Regions from separate parts of the Leucobacter tenebrionis genome, predicted to be linked through region 1. Evidence: riboswitches for the same ligand, from Rfam matches in the RefSeq annotation. Region 1 holds a riboswitch; the other holds the start of a gene.
The links. Region 1 has a riboswitch for thiamine pyrophosphate ahead of KVY00_RS04570 (thiamine ABC transporter substrate-binding protein). Riboswitches for the same ligand answer to the same signal wherever they lie in the genome.

Region 1 (6,940 bases):
GCGACGATGACCTCGGTGAAGATGCCCGAGACCGTCTCGGCCATCTTCGCAGTGACGGTGCGGTTGGCGGCGATCACGCCGCCGAAGGCCGAGACGGGGTCGCAGGCGTGCGCGAGCTCGTGGGCCGCGGCGATCGGGTCCTCGGCCGACTCGGGGGCGACCGCGATGCCGCAGGGGTTCGCGTGCTTGATGATCGCCACGGCGGGGCGCTCGTGATCGAAAGCGGCGCGCAGCGCGGCGTCGGCATCGACGTAGTTGTTGTACGACATCTCCTTGCCGTGCAGCTGCGTGGCCTGGGCGATGCCGGCGCCCTCGTTCTCCGTGAAGAGCGCGGCGCGCTGGTGGCTGTTCTCGCCGTAGCGCAGCACGGCCTCGCGCAGTCCGAAGACCTCGTAGCCCACGTAGCCCTCGGTCGTCTCGAAGATGCTGTCGATGGAGCCGTCCTGAGCCGGGGCCTCATCGGCGGGAGCGTCGCCCCACTCGGCGTCCTCCTGGTCGAGGAACCAGTTGGCGACCGCGGCGTCGTACTGCGCGGTGTGCACGAAGGCCTCGGTGGCGAGCGAGCGGCGCTGCGCGAGGGTGGTGCCCCCGGCGCGCACCGCCTCGATGATCTCGTCGTAGCGGCCGGGCGACACGACGATCGCGGCGTTGGCGTGGTTCTTCGCGGTGGCGCGCACCATGGCGGGGCCGCCGATGTCGACGTTCTCGATCACGTCGGCGGCCGGCTTGCCCGAGGCGACCGTCTGCTCGAAGGGGTACAGGTTGACCACGACGAGCTCGAACGGGGCGAAGCCGAGCTGCTCGAGCTGCGCGCGGTGGTCGGCGAGGCGGAGGTCGGCGAGCAGGCCCGAGTGCACCGCGGGGTGCAGTGTCTTCACGCGGCCGTCGAGCGCCTCGGCGAAGCCCGTGACCTCGGCGACGTCGGTCACCGGGTGGCCGGCCTCGCGGATGGTCGCGGCCGTCGACCCGGTCGAGACGATCTCGACGCCGGATTCGGCGAGCGCGGCGGCGAGATCGAGCAGGCGGGTCTTGTCGCTCACCGAGATGAGCGCGCGCCTGATCGGCACGATGTCTCGATGCTCGTAGAGGCTGGGGTCGTGGCTCTGGACTGCCATCGGGCTCCTTATGATCGGTTCGTCATTCTGCGTCTGCGGAGCAGATCGCGGAATCCGGGTGGTGCGGGGTTGAGATCCTGCGGTCGCGCGCAGGATGACGGGTTTCGGTTCGGGTGTTCACAGGCCGGGCAGGATCAGCTCGCCGAGGGCGATGTCGCGGACGGTCCGCACGAGCAGCGGACGCTCGAGCTGTTTGATTCGCTCGTGCAGCTCACTCTCGCTCTCGCCGTCGCGGATCTCGACGCGGGCCTGGCGCAGCACGGGCCCCGTGTCGACCCCCTCGTCGATGACGTGCACCGTCACGCCCGTCTCGGTCGCGCCCGCGGCGAGCGCGTCGCGCACCGCGTGGGCGCCGGGGTAGAGCGGGAGCAGCGCGGGGTGGGTGTTGATGAGGCGCGGCGAGAACTCGCGCACGAAACCCGCGGGGAGGATGCGCATGAGGCCGGCGCTCACGACGAGGCCGTCCGCCGTGTGCGGACCCGACTGCTCGGCGAACGCCGGCGCGTTCGCTTCATTCGCAGCCGCGGACGCCGTGCCGACGCCGTGCTCCTGGATCGCGGCCGAGAGCATCCGCCCCCACTCCTCGCGATCGCCGTAGTCCCCGGGTCGCACGATGAAGGTCGGGATCCCGGCAGCCTCGGCGTGGGCGAGGCCCGGGGCGTCGGTGTCGGAGCCCACGCATACGACGCGGGCGGGGAACTCGGGATCCGCCGCCGCGTCGAGCAGCGCCTTCAGGTTGCTGCCGCCGCCGGAGATCAGAACCGCAAGTTTCAGCACGCGCCCCAGTCTACCCGCCGCGGATCCGGGCTCTTCCTCCGGTCAGGGTAGGCCGCCCGAACTTCGGATCCCACCCGTTATTCGGATGGGATCGCCCGGGTTTCATCCGAATAACGGGTGAGCTCCGAAATACGGGACGGCGGAGCTCGGGCGGCCCCGGGTGAAGCTCAAACGCGCAGCACCTCGTCCGCGAGGAACCACGGCTCGTGCCGGGCGTAGTGCGCCTCCTCCTGGGCGGCCCAGCGCTCCCAGTGCGGTTCGTAGCTCGTGCCGTCGCGCGCGAGGGCTCGGGATCGCCGCAGCTCCGCCGGGCACTCGAGCCATAGGCTGCGCACCGCTCCCCCGGCGACGGGCCCTGGAAGCGCCCGCTCCGCCCACCGCCGCGCCGCCGCGAGGTTCTCGGCCGTGATCGCGCCGCATCCCTCGATCACGAGGGGCGGGCGAGGAGCGATGCGGTGCTCCTCGGCGAACGCCTCGGCATACCAGTCGTAGCGGCGGTAGCGGCCTCGGTCGAGTGCTCCCGCGAGGGCTCGGGATCCCTCCGCGAGCCCGTCCCACCCCGGATAGAGGTCCTCGACGCGCAGCAGCTGAGGCTCGGATCCGGTCCACGATCCCGCGCCGCCCGAACCGCGCAGCTCCCGCACGATGCGCGCCGCGAGCGAGGTCTTGCCCGACCCCGACCGGCCGTCGATCAGCAGCACGTCGAAGGGCCGAGGCGTCCACTCCGGGCGCCGATCCCGAGTCTCCATCAGAACAGCTCCCCCTGCCGCGCGGCACCGCGCGACCCGGCGCTCGCGCCGAGCCGTCCGCCCACGCGCATCCGCTCGGCGACCAGCATGATCGCCGCAGTCAAGGCGCCGAGCACGACCGCCGCCGCGAGCCCTGCCCCGTAGCTGCCGGGCGCCTGGTGGCCGATCAACTCTCCGACGGCGACGGGCAGGGTCTGGGCGCCGGGACGCACGAGGAAGGAGGTCGCCCCGAACTCGCCGAGCGATGCCGCGAACGAGAACCCGAGCGCGAGCCCCGCGCTCCGGCCGAGCAGCGGCAGGTCGATGGTACCGAGCACGGTGAGCGGGCCGGCGCCGAGGGTCGCGGCGGCGAAGCGGATCCGCTCGTCGATGCCGCGCAGCACCGGCAGCAGGATGCGCACCACGAGAGGCAGTGCGACGAGCGCCTGGGCGATCGGGATCAGCACGGTCGAGGTGCGCAGATCGAAGCCGATCCCGAGCGGCCGGTGCATCGTGATGAGCAGGCCGAAGCCGAGCGTCACGGCAGAGACCCCGAGCGGCAGCATCACGAGCCCGTCGAAGAGCCCCTGGGCCCGTTGCAGCCCGCGCGACCGGGGGCGGCGCGACAGCACGAGCGCGAGCAGCAGGCCGAGCGCGAGCGCGAGCGCGGCGGCGAGCGCGGCGATGCGGATCGATAACCCGATCGCGTGGATCACCGGTTCATCCAGGGGCAGCTCGGCCGGCGGGCGCACGAGGGCGGCGTAGTGCGCGAGCGTCCATCCGCCTGCCGAGTCGGCACCGCCTCCGCGCAGGGATCGGATCAGCAGGGTGACGAGCGGCGCGGCGTGCAGGAGCAGCGCGGTGAGCGAGAAGACGAGGATCGCCGGGAGATCCGCGATCCCCGGCCGCTTCTCGCGCGGCGCATCCTCGCGCAGTTCGACCGCCCGCTCCCCCGCTCGCCGCAGCCGCGCCGAGACGACGAGCGTCCCCCCCACGATGACGAACTGTGCGAGCGACAGCACCGCCGCGCCGCGCAGGTCGAGGAACTGCACGGTGAGCCGGTAGATCTCGGTCTCGACGTTCGAGAACTCCCGCCCGCCGAGGATCAGCACGATGCCGAACGATGTCGAGCAGAACAGGAAGACCAGGGCGGCAGCCGACGCGAGCGCCGGCGCGAGGGCCGGCAGCGTGACCGTGACCCACGCCCTGATCCGCCCCGCTCCCATGACGCGGGCCGCCATCGCGGAGCTCTCGTCGAGACGCGCCCAGAAGCTGCCGACCGTGCGCGCGACGACCGCGACGTTCGGGAACACGAGCGCGAGCACGAGCACGGTGAGCGTGCGATCGAGCCCGAGCCATTCGAGCGGCCCCGCGGGCCCGAAGAGCGCGGAGAAGGCGACGCCGACCACCACCGTCGGCAGCACGAACGGCACGGTCATGAGCCCGTGCAGCAGTGTGCGGCCCGGGAAGTCGAGTTTGTAGAGCACGTACGCGGCCGGCACTCCGAGCCCCACGGCGAGCGCGGCCGCGAGACCCGCCTGCAGCAGCGTCTGCCCGATGACCCGCCAGGTTCGGGCCGATCCGAACACCTCGGGCACGGCGGAGGCGTCGAGGCGGCCGTCCGCGACGAAGCCGGTGGCCACGAGCGAGAGCACCGGCCACAGGAAGAAGACGATCAGGAAGGCGAGCGGCAGGGCCGTCGCGAGGGTCCACCCCGCGACGGCCCACGCGCTCGCACGCGCGGCGGTCGTCCTCCGCCGCTGCACGTCAGAGACCGATCGTGTCGCCCAGGGTCCCCAGCCAGCGCTCGCGACCCCGCTCGATCTCCTCGGGGGTGAGGTCGTGGGTCTGGTCCGCCCGGGGCTCGGGAGCGAACTTCGCCCACGCTTCGGGCATCTCGACGGTGTCGTCGACGGGGCTCATGTACATGGCGTCGGGGATCGTCTGCTGGAACTCGTGCGACACGAGATAGTCGACCACGGCCTTCGCGCCCGCCTCGTTGGCGGCCCCCCTCAGCACACCCGCGTATTCGACCTGACGGGTGCAGGTGTCGAGCAGTGCCTTCGTGGTGCTCGCGGTCAGTTCGTCGTCGACGGTGAAGGCGGGCGACGAGGCGTAGGAGACCACGATGGGCCTGGTGCCGCCCTCGCCGCCCTGCGTGAACTGACCGTAGTAGGCGTCGCTCCAGCCCTGCTCGATGCGGGCGCCGTTGTCGGTGAGCCGCTTCCAGTAGTCGGCGAAACCGTCCTCGCCGAAGGCCGCGACCGTGCCGACGAGGAAGGAGGCGCCGGTGGAGGAGGCGGTCGGATCGAGCAGCACGGTGAGGTCGCGGTATGCGGGATCGGCGAGATCCTCGTAGGTCTCGGGCTCGTCGAGCCCCTTCTCCTCGAACCATGCGGTGTCGATGTTGATGCAGGTGGCTCCGGTGTCGACGGGCGTGAGCGCGAGTGCCGCATCGCTGCCGCTGCCCGCCCCGTCCCCCTCGGAGCCGTCTGCGCCCAGGGCGTATTCGAGGGCTCCCTTCGGCAGCTCGGACGGGGTGTACGGCACCACCACGTCGTTGTCGACGAGCCGCGAGGCGAAGATGTTGTCGACACCGAAGAAGGCGTCCGCGATCGGGGCGCCGGCGGTGAGCACGAGCTTGTTGGTGAGTTCGCCGCCGTCGCCCGCGGAGATCACCTCGACGTCGTACCCGGTCGCGGCGCTGGCCGCCTCGGCGACCTCGTCGTTCGGGAACGAGTCGTGCACGACCAGCGTGACCTTGTCGGCTTCGGCGGATCCGCCGCCGGACTCCGATCCCGAGCACCCGGTGAACGCGAGCGCGCAGACCACGGTGAGCGCGATCACCGGGATCGCGGTGCGACGGGTTCGGGCGATCGGGGATGTACGACTTACAGGCACCATCGAGGCTTCCTTCCTCCGCTGGCATGAACCAGATCAGGTTGAACGGTCGGAGCTCGCGTGCTCCCTCTCAGCCCCGCGCGTCGGGACTCCCGTGGATTGCCCTCTCAGCCTAACAGGTTGCGGTCACCGCTCCTCGCGGCCCCGACGCCACCGGGAGCGGTGCGGGGGTTCGGGATCGCCGTCGTCCAGCGGCCGCCCGTCCCACGCGTAGGCGCGCAGCAGGGCTTCCGAGTCCTGCTCGTCCAGATCGTCGACGGCTCCCGCGAGATCCGCGGTCTCGCCGAGGTCGGAGTCATCGCTGTCGGGGTCGTCAGCCGCGGGACCGTCAGCCGCGGATCCTGATGCTTCGGAGCCGTCGAGGCCGGGAGCCTCGCGCTCGCGGCCGGCCCCTGCAGCTTCCTCACCCGCGGAAGCATCGAGGGCATCGAGGGCGTCGGCGGCATCGGCATCAGCGGTGAGGTCGACGGTTTCATCGGCATCGACGCCGACATCGATGGTTCCCTCGGAGCGCCCGGCATCGCCGCCGAGCCCGCTCAGCGCGGGCAGGGCCTCGGCGTTCTTCCGACGGCGCCGGCCCGGCACCCGCACGGTGCGCACGCGCTCGCTCATCGCACGGGCTGTCTCCGGGAGCGCCTCGCGGATCCGCCCCAGGTCGATGCGAGCCGCCGCGATTCCGAGGAGTGCGCCCGCGCCGAGCTCGGCAGCGGCGAGACCGCCGGCGATCCACGGCTCGGCCCCTGCGGTCTCGAGCCGCCCCGGGCCGATCGATCCGCTCGCGAGCGCGCACAGCGCGGCCACCGCGAGTCCGACCAGCAGTGCCGCCACCACGGGGGTGACGAGGGCCGCGATCCAGCCGACCCGTCGCTGCTGCGGTCGGCGGGCGAACAGCACGCCGATCGCGACCCCGGTCAGCACCAGCAGAGCCGGGACCAGCGCCCCGAGAGCCCCCCAGCCCTGCGGGATCGCGCCGAAGAGCGGGAGCGCGGGCAGCGGCCCGAGCAGCGCCTCGAACGGTGTCGCCGAACTCCCCGCCCCGACGGAGAAGCCGGCTCCGGTCAGCCAGGCGACGCCCCAGATCACCGCGACGGGCAGCAGCGCGACCTGCACGATGAACACGAGCACGGAGCCCAGCGGATCGAGGTGCAGGCCCTGCGTCAGCGCGATCACGTGCGGATATCCCACGACGATCGCGACGGCGAAGGCGAGGCCCGCGAGCCCCAGCAGGGCCACCAGCATCGCGACCGCGAGACGCCCGGTCTCCCCCGCCCGCGCAGGCAGCACCGCGGCCCACGCCGAGGCGCCGGCACGCTCGACGCCCCGCTGAACCGCACGCACGCAGGCCCGCCACCAGTCGTGCTCATCGCGCATCGCGCGCACGCAGAACGCAGCGGTCGAGACCGCGCCGTACCCGACCGC
Region 2 (6,940 bases), 350 kb from region 1:
CGGTTAAGGTCGCGGAAGGCAGGATCGCCGTAGGTCTGGAGCCAGGCCGCATACGGGTGATCCGGTGTCGCGTGAGCAGCCAGCCTCTCGCCCAGGTCGACGTAGATCCAGAAGCAGGGCAGGAGGGCAGCGATGAGCTCACCGTAGTCGCCGCGCGCAGCGATTGCGAGGAGATGATCGACATAGGCGGTGGTGGCGGGGCTCGGCGCCGCGTCGAACACCGCGTCTGCGGGAAGCCAGCTCGTGTGGAGTTCGAGCTCGGTGGCGATCGCGCCGTGCGCGCTGGAGATCCAGAACGCCTGCTCGGCAGGGCTCGGGGCGAGCTTGCCGGCTTCAGCGAGCGCGCGCGAGTAGTCCCTGAGGTACAGCGCATCCTGGGCGAGATACCGGGTGAATGGCTCCCGCGGCAGCGAACCGTCAGCGAGTCTCCGGATGAAAGCCAGATCATCGATCCGGGCGCGGACCCCCGCGATCCCGTCCCACCAACGTGTGGCGATCTCCTCCGCGCTGACCGCTGCGGTGCCGCCGCGCTGCCAGAGTCCCGCGAAGTGAGAGACCGGGCCGGATCCTCGTCCGACGTCGAGCCGGCTTGCCGCGGCGATGCTCTCGGTGAGCCAGCTCTTCGCCTGCCCGATGGCGATCGCCCAGTCGCCCGAACGCGCGTAGAGTGTGGCGATCGCCGAAGACAGGGAGCACCCGGTGCCGTGGGTGTTCGGGGTGTCGATCCGGGCAGCGGTGAAGATGTCGACATCGCCGGCCGGGGAGACCAGCGCGTCGTCGGAGTCGGCGCCGTCGAGGTGGCCGCCCTTCATCAGTACGCGCACGCCGGAGCGCCGGGCGAGCGTCTCGGCCTGCTGGAGGGCGTCGTCCCAGTCGGCTGCCGCTTGCTCGCCGAGCAGCGCGGCGAGCTCCGGGATGTTCGGGGTCACCAGATCCGCGTGCGGCAGAAGGTCGCGCAGAGCGCTCTCGGCGGTCTCCGTCAGCAGGCGGTCGCCGCTGGCAGCGACCATCACGGGATCGAGCACCACGGCCGGCGGGCGTACGCGCTTCAGCCAGTCTGCGACGGCGGTGATGATCGGGGTGTCGAACAGCATCCCGAGTTTGACGGAGTCGATCGTCACGTCGTCGGCCACCGCTGCGAGCTGCTCGGTGAGGAACTCCACGGGCGGCGTGTGGATGGCGCGGACACCGGTCGTGTTCTGCGCGACGAGTGCCGTGACCACCGCCATGCCGTACCCGCCATTGGCGGCGATGCTCTTCAGGTCGGCTTGGACGCCCGCGCCGCCCGTCGGATCGGTGCCGGCGATGCTCAGCACCCGCGGAATCCGGGTGAGAGATTGCTCTCGAGAGGCCGGGGTCATGATCCTTCCTCCCAGGCCGCGGCGAGCGCGCGTGCGGATGCACGGGGATCGGCGGAGGCGCAGACCCACGACACGACTGCCGCGCCGGCTACTCCGCCGGCGCGGAGCGCGGGAAGATCGTCGGGGGTCACCCCGCCGATCGCGACTGCGGGCAGTGCGCACTCGGACGCGAGGGCGATGACCCCGGAAACCCCCAGTGGCGGGGGAGCGTCGGCCTTCGAGACGGTGTCGCGCACCGTGCCGATGCCCACATATCCGACACGGGCGGCGCTCGAGACGGTCGCGCTCAGATCGCCGGGGGTGTTCGCAGTCAGGCCAATCACCGGTTCAGCGCCGATGAGCGCCCGCACGTCCTCCACCGGGAGGTCGCTCTGACCGACGTGCACACCGGTCACCCGCGCGCCATGGGCGCGAGCGGCGAGGAACACATCGACCCGATCGTTGACGAACAGCGCGACGCGCGGCGGGAGGCGATCGGCCAGCGCCTCCACGAGCTGGAGCACCCGGCGGGTGTCGGCGTGCTTCTCCCGCACCTGCACCGTGGTGACCCCGCCCGCGACCGCTTCCAGCACGACGTCTACGATGTCGCGACCGGATCGTGCCGCCTGTGCGGAATCCGTGACCAGGTAGACCGAGAGATCCAGCGTCATGACAGCCTCGCCCGTTCGTGCAGCTGCGCCGCGCCGAGGCCGCCGAGGGAGTCCAGCAGCGCGACGGCGAACGAACCAGGCAGATCTGCGCGTTCGGCGGCCAGCTCGCCCGCCACCGTGTATGCCAGGCACGCCGCGGTCGTGGCAGACAGCCGATCGTCGCCGATGGCGAGGAACGCGGCGAGCACACCGCCGAGCGCACACCCGGCTCCGGTGATCCGCGTGAACAGCTCCGTGCCGTTCGAGATGCGGGTCATGCTCGTGCCGTCCGTCACCAGATCGACGGTGCCGGACACAGCGACCACGGCCCCGCACGACTGCGCGATCTCGACCGCGGCGTCCTGCGCATCGTCCACGGCGTCCGTGGCGTCGACGCCGCGGACGCTCGCCCCGAACCCCGCCAGCGCACGGATCTCCGAGGCGTTTCCCCGGATCGCCGTCGGCCTCAGCGACATCAGTTCGCGCACCAGATCGGTGCGGACGGGCAGCCCGATCCCGACCGGATCGAGCACCCAGGGAGTGCCGGCCTGCGAGGCTGCGCGGGCGGCCTCGATCATCGCGCCGCGCTGTTCTGCAGACGGGGTGCCGACATTGATCAGCACGGCTCCTGCGGTTCCGGCGAATACCCCGGCCTCGCCCGGAATATCGACCATCGCGGGGCTGCCGCCCACCGCGAGCACGGCATTGGCGACGAGGTTCGTGGTGACCGTGTTGGTCAGGCACTGCACCAGTGGAGATTCGATCCGCAGCCTGGAGAGCAGTGCCCCGGATGAAGCGGACAGGTGGTCATGCGTGCGCGTCATGCGCGACATCCCTTCGCTAGTACGAACTAGATCAGGTTCGACGGGTGTGATCTCAGCCCCTCGGGGCACCCCGTGTCACGTGGTTGCCTCGATCATAGCCCAGCCCAGCCCAGCCCAGCCCAGCCCCGACCCGTGCCCAGCCCGTCATGACCCGTGAGCGCCTCTTCGGCCGGCTCTGGCATTCGGGCGCTCCCTCCGAGATACGGATCTTGCATGCCCATCCGCGGAAGAGGCTGCAAGATCCGTATCTCGACGGGTCGGGAATGGGGTGGCCTATGTTCGCCGTTCCAGTGCCCACGCGGGGCCGGGGGAGCCCGGTGTTTCGCGACGCGCCACGGCGCCGAGCAGTTCGAGTTCGGCGAGTGCGCCCCTCGCCTCCTGTTCGTCGACGCCGGCGAGCCGGGCGATTGCCGGGAGGTCGCGGGCGCCCCGGAGCGGAAGCGCGTCGAGCACGCGCCGGTGCAGCGCGGGCTGGCGCGCCCCCTCCGATCCGCCCCCGCTGCCGCCGCTACCCGCACTGCCGGCACCGGCGGGTCCCGCGGCCGCGGCGTCGAAGAGTACGGGATCATCGCCGAGCCCCGCGAACTCCCTGACCTCCGCCTCGTTCGTGACGAGTGCGGCGCCGTAGTCGCGGATCAGGCGATGGCACCCGGCCGAGGCAGAGCTGGTCACTGCTCCGGGTACCGCCCCGAGCGGGCGCCCCAGCTCCGCCGCATGCCCGGCCGTGTTGAGCGACCCCGATCGCACCCCGGCCTCGGTGACGAGCGTGGCCCTGGAAAGAGCCGCGATCGTTCGGTTCCGCTGCAGGAATCGCCACCGGGTGGGTGCCGCACCCGGCACCATCTCGGAGCAGACCGCGCCCGTCTCGGTGATGCGCGTCAGCAGGGGGCCGTGCGAGCTCGGATAGGCGCGATCCGCGCCGCCGGCCAGCACCGCGACGGTGGGCGAGCCGACGGCGAGCGCCGTGCGATGCGCGACGGCATCGATCCCGTACGCCGCACCGGAGACGATGACCGCGCCCGCGGAGCACAGGGCCTCCGTGAACTCGGCCGTCACACCGGCGCCGTACCCCGTGCACGCCCGCGCCCCCACCACCGCGACCGAGAACGCCGCGAGCTGAGACGCATCGCCCCGCGTCCAGAGCAGCAGGGGCGCGTGCCGCCCGAGATCATCCAGCGCGCTCGGCCAGTGCGGGGATCCCGGAGCCAGGATGCTCATCCCCGCATCGAGGGCGCGGTCGAGGTCGCCGATGCTCGCCGCTCGGTCGAGACGCAGCCGCCAGCGAGCGAGCGCCTTGGCGACCGTGCCCGGCTGCGACTCGAAGGCCCCCTCTGCGCGAGCGATCTCGCAGACCCGACGGGGAGCGGTCGACGCCAGCAGCAGTTCGAGAGCCCGAGTGGCCCCCAGGATCGACACGAGGGCGCCCGCGACCGCATCACCCGGCTCCACGAGTCTCGACCACACCGCACGCGCGAACAGGCTCTCCAGCTGCCCGGCCTCCGCCTCGGGTGCGAGCCGGATCACTCGCCCGCGCACATCGGCGTCGACGTCGAGCAGCGCACGCACCTTCTCCTCGCCGTGCTCGTTCACCGGGGATCACCACCCCGAAGCGCGAGCGCCTGCGCGATCTCGTCCCGTTTCGGCCTGGGCTTGCCCGCGAGGTCCGCGATGCTCCATGCGACGCGCAGCACCCGGTCGTAGCCCCTCAGCGTCAGTGCCCCTCTGGCGTACGCGCGGTCGAGCACGACGGTGTCGGCTCGCGGCAGTCTCGCGGCCGAGCCCCGGAGCCAGCTGCCGGGCACCTCCGCGTTCGTGCTCCACGGAGTTCCCCGCAGCCGCTCGGCCGCCGCCCCGCGAGCCATGGTCACACGGCGCCGCAGCTCGGCACTCGAGGGGCGGGTCGCTTCCGTATCGGCGAGCAGCACGCCCGGCACCCGTTGCACAGTGAGTCGCAAATCGATGCGATCGTTGAGCGGACCCGAGATGCGCTGCAGATACTTCACCCGCCTGCTCGGCGAGCAGCCGCACTCGGCGCCGGGATCCCGCGACCCGGCATTGCCGCACGGGCACGGATTCGAGGCCAGCACCAGTTGAGTGCGAGCCGGAAGCACGGCGTGGACCCTGGCGCGATGAATCTCGATGCGGCCGGATTCAAGCGGTTGCCGCAGCGCGTCGAGCACCGTGCCGGGAAACTCGGGAGCCTCGTCGAGGAACAGCACCCCGTGGCAGGCCCGAGTGATCGCCCCCGGGCGTATCCCGCCGCTGTCGCCCCCGCCGATGATCGCCACCTTGGAAGCCGTGTGGTGCGGCGACTCCATGGGCGGACGGTTCACGAGCGAGGTGAGCGACACGCCGCCCAGGGCCGCGATGCTGCTCACGGTCAGCGACTCCTCGTCCGTGAGATCGGGGAGGATCGAGGGCAGCCGGGACACGAGCAGGGTCTTGCCCGCCCCGGGCGGTCCGAGCAGCGACAGATGGTGCCGACCCGCAGCGGCGACCACGAGCGCCTCGACGGCCTCGGGCTGCCCGATCACATCGGCCATGTCGAGCATCGAGTCCTCCGCACCGTGGAATGCGGTCGCCGGTGCGCTCGCCGCGACGCGCTCGCCGCCGGTGCCGGGCAGAACCCGCGCACGGTCGCGCTCGCCTCGATACCAGCCCACGGCGGCGGCGAGATCTGCTACCGCGATCACCTCGAGGTTCGGTACGAGCGCTGCTTCGGCGCTGCAGACCTCGGGCACCATGACGCGGCGGAAGCCGAGACTGTGCGCGGCCACGGCCGCGGGCAGCAGACCGGCGGGCCTGCGCAGCTCTCCGTCGAGCCCAAGCTCGCCGAGGTGCGCGGTCCGCGAGAGCTCGTGCGCCGGCACGTGGCCCAGCGCGGCCAGGGCGGAGAGGGCGATCGCGAGGTCGAAACCGGAGCCCTGCTTCGGCAGAGAGGCCGGGCTCAGATTCACCGTGACGAAGCGCTCCGAGACGGGCATGCCGAGCTGCGCGGTGGCGGATCGCACGCGCAACCGCGCCTCGGCCAGACTCGTGTCGGGGAGTCCGATGATCGCCATGCCGGGGAGCTGCTGCGACACTGCGGCCTCGACCATCACGGCGGTGCCATCGAGTCCGGTGAGTGTGATCGCCGCGGCGCGGCAGACCGCGCGGCTCACAGGAGGCCTCGCAGGTGCTCGATGCGGGGCGCGTCGTTCGGGGCCATTGTGATGCCCACCGCGTCGACGCGCAGCTGCGGGGCGTGCGCCCCGCGATCCTGCGCCCAGTCGAGGAGCAGCCTCTTGATGCGCGCGGCTTTGCGAGCGGTGATCGCCGAGAGCGGGCTGCCGTATCCGGTGCCCGTGCGGGTCTTCACCTCGACGGCGACGAGCGCGGAACGATCGCGAGCGACGAGGTCGAGCTCGCCGTAGCGGTTGCGCCAGTTCCGTTCGAGCACGATGAATCCCTGCTGCTCGAGAAAGGCCGCGGCGAGCATCTCTCCCTGCGCGCCGAGGGTCTGGTTATGGGCTGGTGTGCGGGTCATGTGGCACCTCCTGCAGCTCAGCGTGAGGGATGCCGGGAGGCGGCCGGTGCAAAAACCGAGGAATGTGGATGGAAAGTCGGGTTCTAGGCGAAAACGCCCAGTTGTGAGCGGAGTCCTACCACGATCGGCGCCGTCGCGCGGCGGCGCTTGGTGCTAAGATGGTCGATGCATCTCGAAAGAGATGACTTCGCGTGCCCGCACAGCGGAGCAAAGCCGACGGTCCCTGTTCGCGTATTCAGCGCTGCAGGGCGGCCGAGCCCGGGGCACCAGGATCTGGTCGCACTCGCGACCGATGACAACCGCAAGCGCGCGCCCGCAGGGGTGCGCAGAACAGGAGAACGGCAATGGCCGTCGTCACCATGCGTCAGCTGCTCGACAGCGGTGTTCACTTCGGACACCAGACCCGCCGCTGGAACCCGAAGATGAAGCGCTTCATCTTCACCGAGCGCTCGGGCATCTACATCATCGATCTGCAGCAGTCGCTCGGCTACATCGATGCCGCCTACGAGTTCGTGAAGAGCACCGTCGCCCGCGGCGGCAACATCCTCTTCGTCGGCACCAAGAAGCAGGCCCAGGAAGCGATCGCCGAGCAGGCGACCC

Region 2: it holds a riboswitch for thiamine pyrophosphate, as region 1 does, so the genes downstream of both, thiM (hydroxyethylthiazole kinase) here and KVY00_RS04570 (thiamine ABC transporter substrate-binding protein) in region 1, are expected to answer to the same signal.

Annotation. Positions count from the first base shown of each region.
Region 1 covers NZ_CP082322.1:968,932-975,871, forward strand. The annotation lists gene purH (bifunctional phosphoribosylaminoimidazolecarboxamide formyltransferase/IMP cyclohydrolase) at 1-1,115, opposite strand, end outside; gene purN (phosphoribosylglycinamide formyltransferase) at 1,233-1,892, opposite strand; gene KVY00_RS04560 (nucleoside/nucleotide kinase family protein) at 2,060-2,641, opposite strand; gene KVY00_RS04565 (ABC transporter permease) at 2,641-4,386, opposite strand; gene KVY00_RS04570 (thiamine ABC transporter substrate-binding protein) at 4,388-5,524, opposite strand; TPP riboswitch at 5,518-5,627, opposite strand; gene KVY00_RS04575 (cell division protein PerM) at 5,648-6,940, opposite strand, start outside.
Region 2 covers NZ_CP082322.1:618,541-625,480, reverse strand. The annotation lists gene KVY00_RS02995 (bifunctional hydroxymethylpyrimidine kinase/phosphomethylpyrimidine kinase) at 1-1,361, opposite strand, end outside; gene thiE (thiamine phosphate synthase) at 1,358-2,011, opposite strand; gene thiM (hydroxyethylthiazole kinase) at 2,008-2,814, opposite strand; TPP riboswitch at 2,806-2,897, opposite strand; gene dprA (DNA-processing protein DprA) at 3,088-4,404, opposite strand; gene KVY00_RS02975 (YifB family Mg chelatase-like AAA ATPase) at 4,401-5,975, opposite strand; gene KVY00_RS02970 (YraN family protein) at 5,972-6,340, opposite strand; gene rpsB (30S ribosomal protein S2) at 6,685-6,940, shown strand, end outside.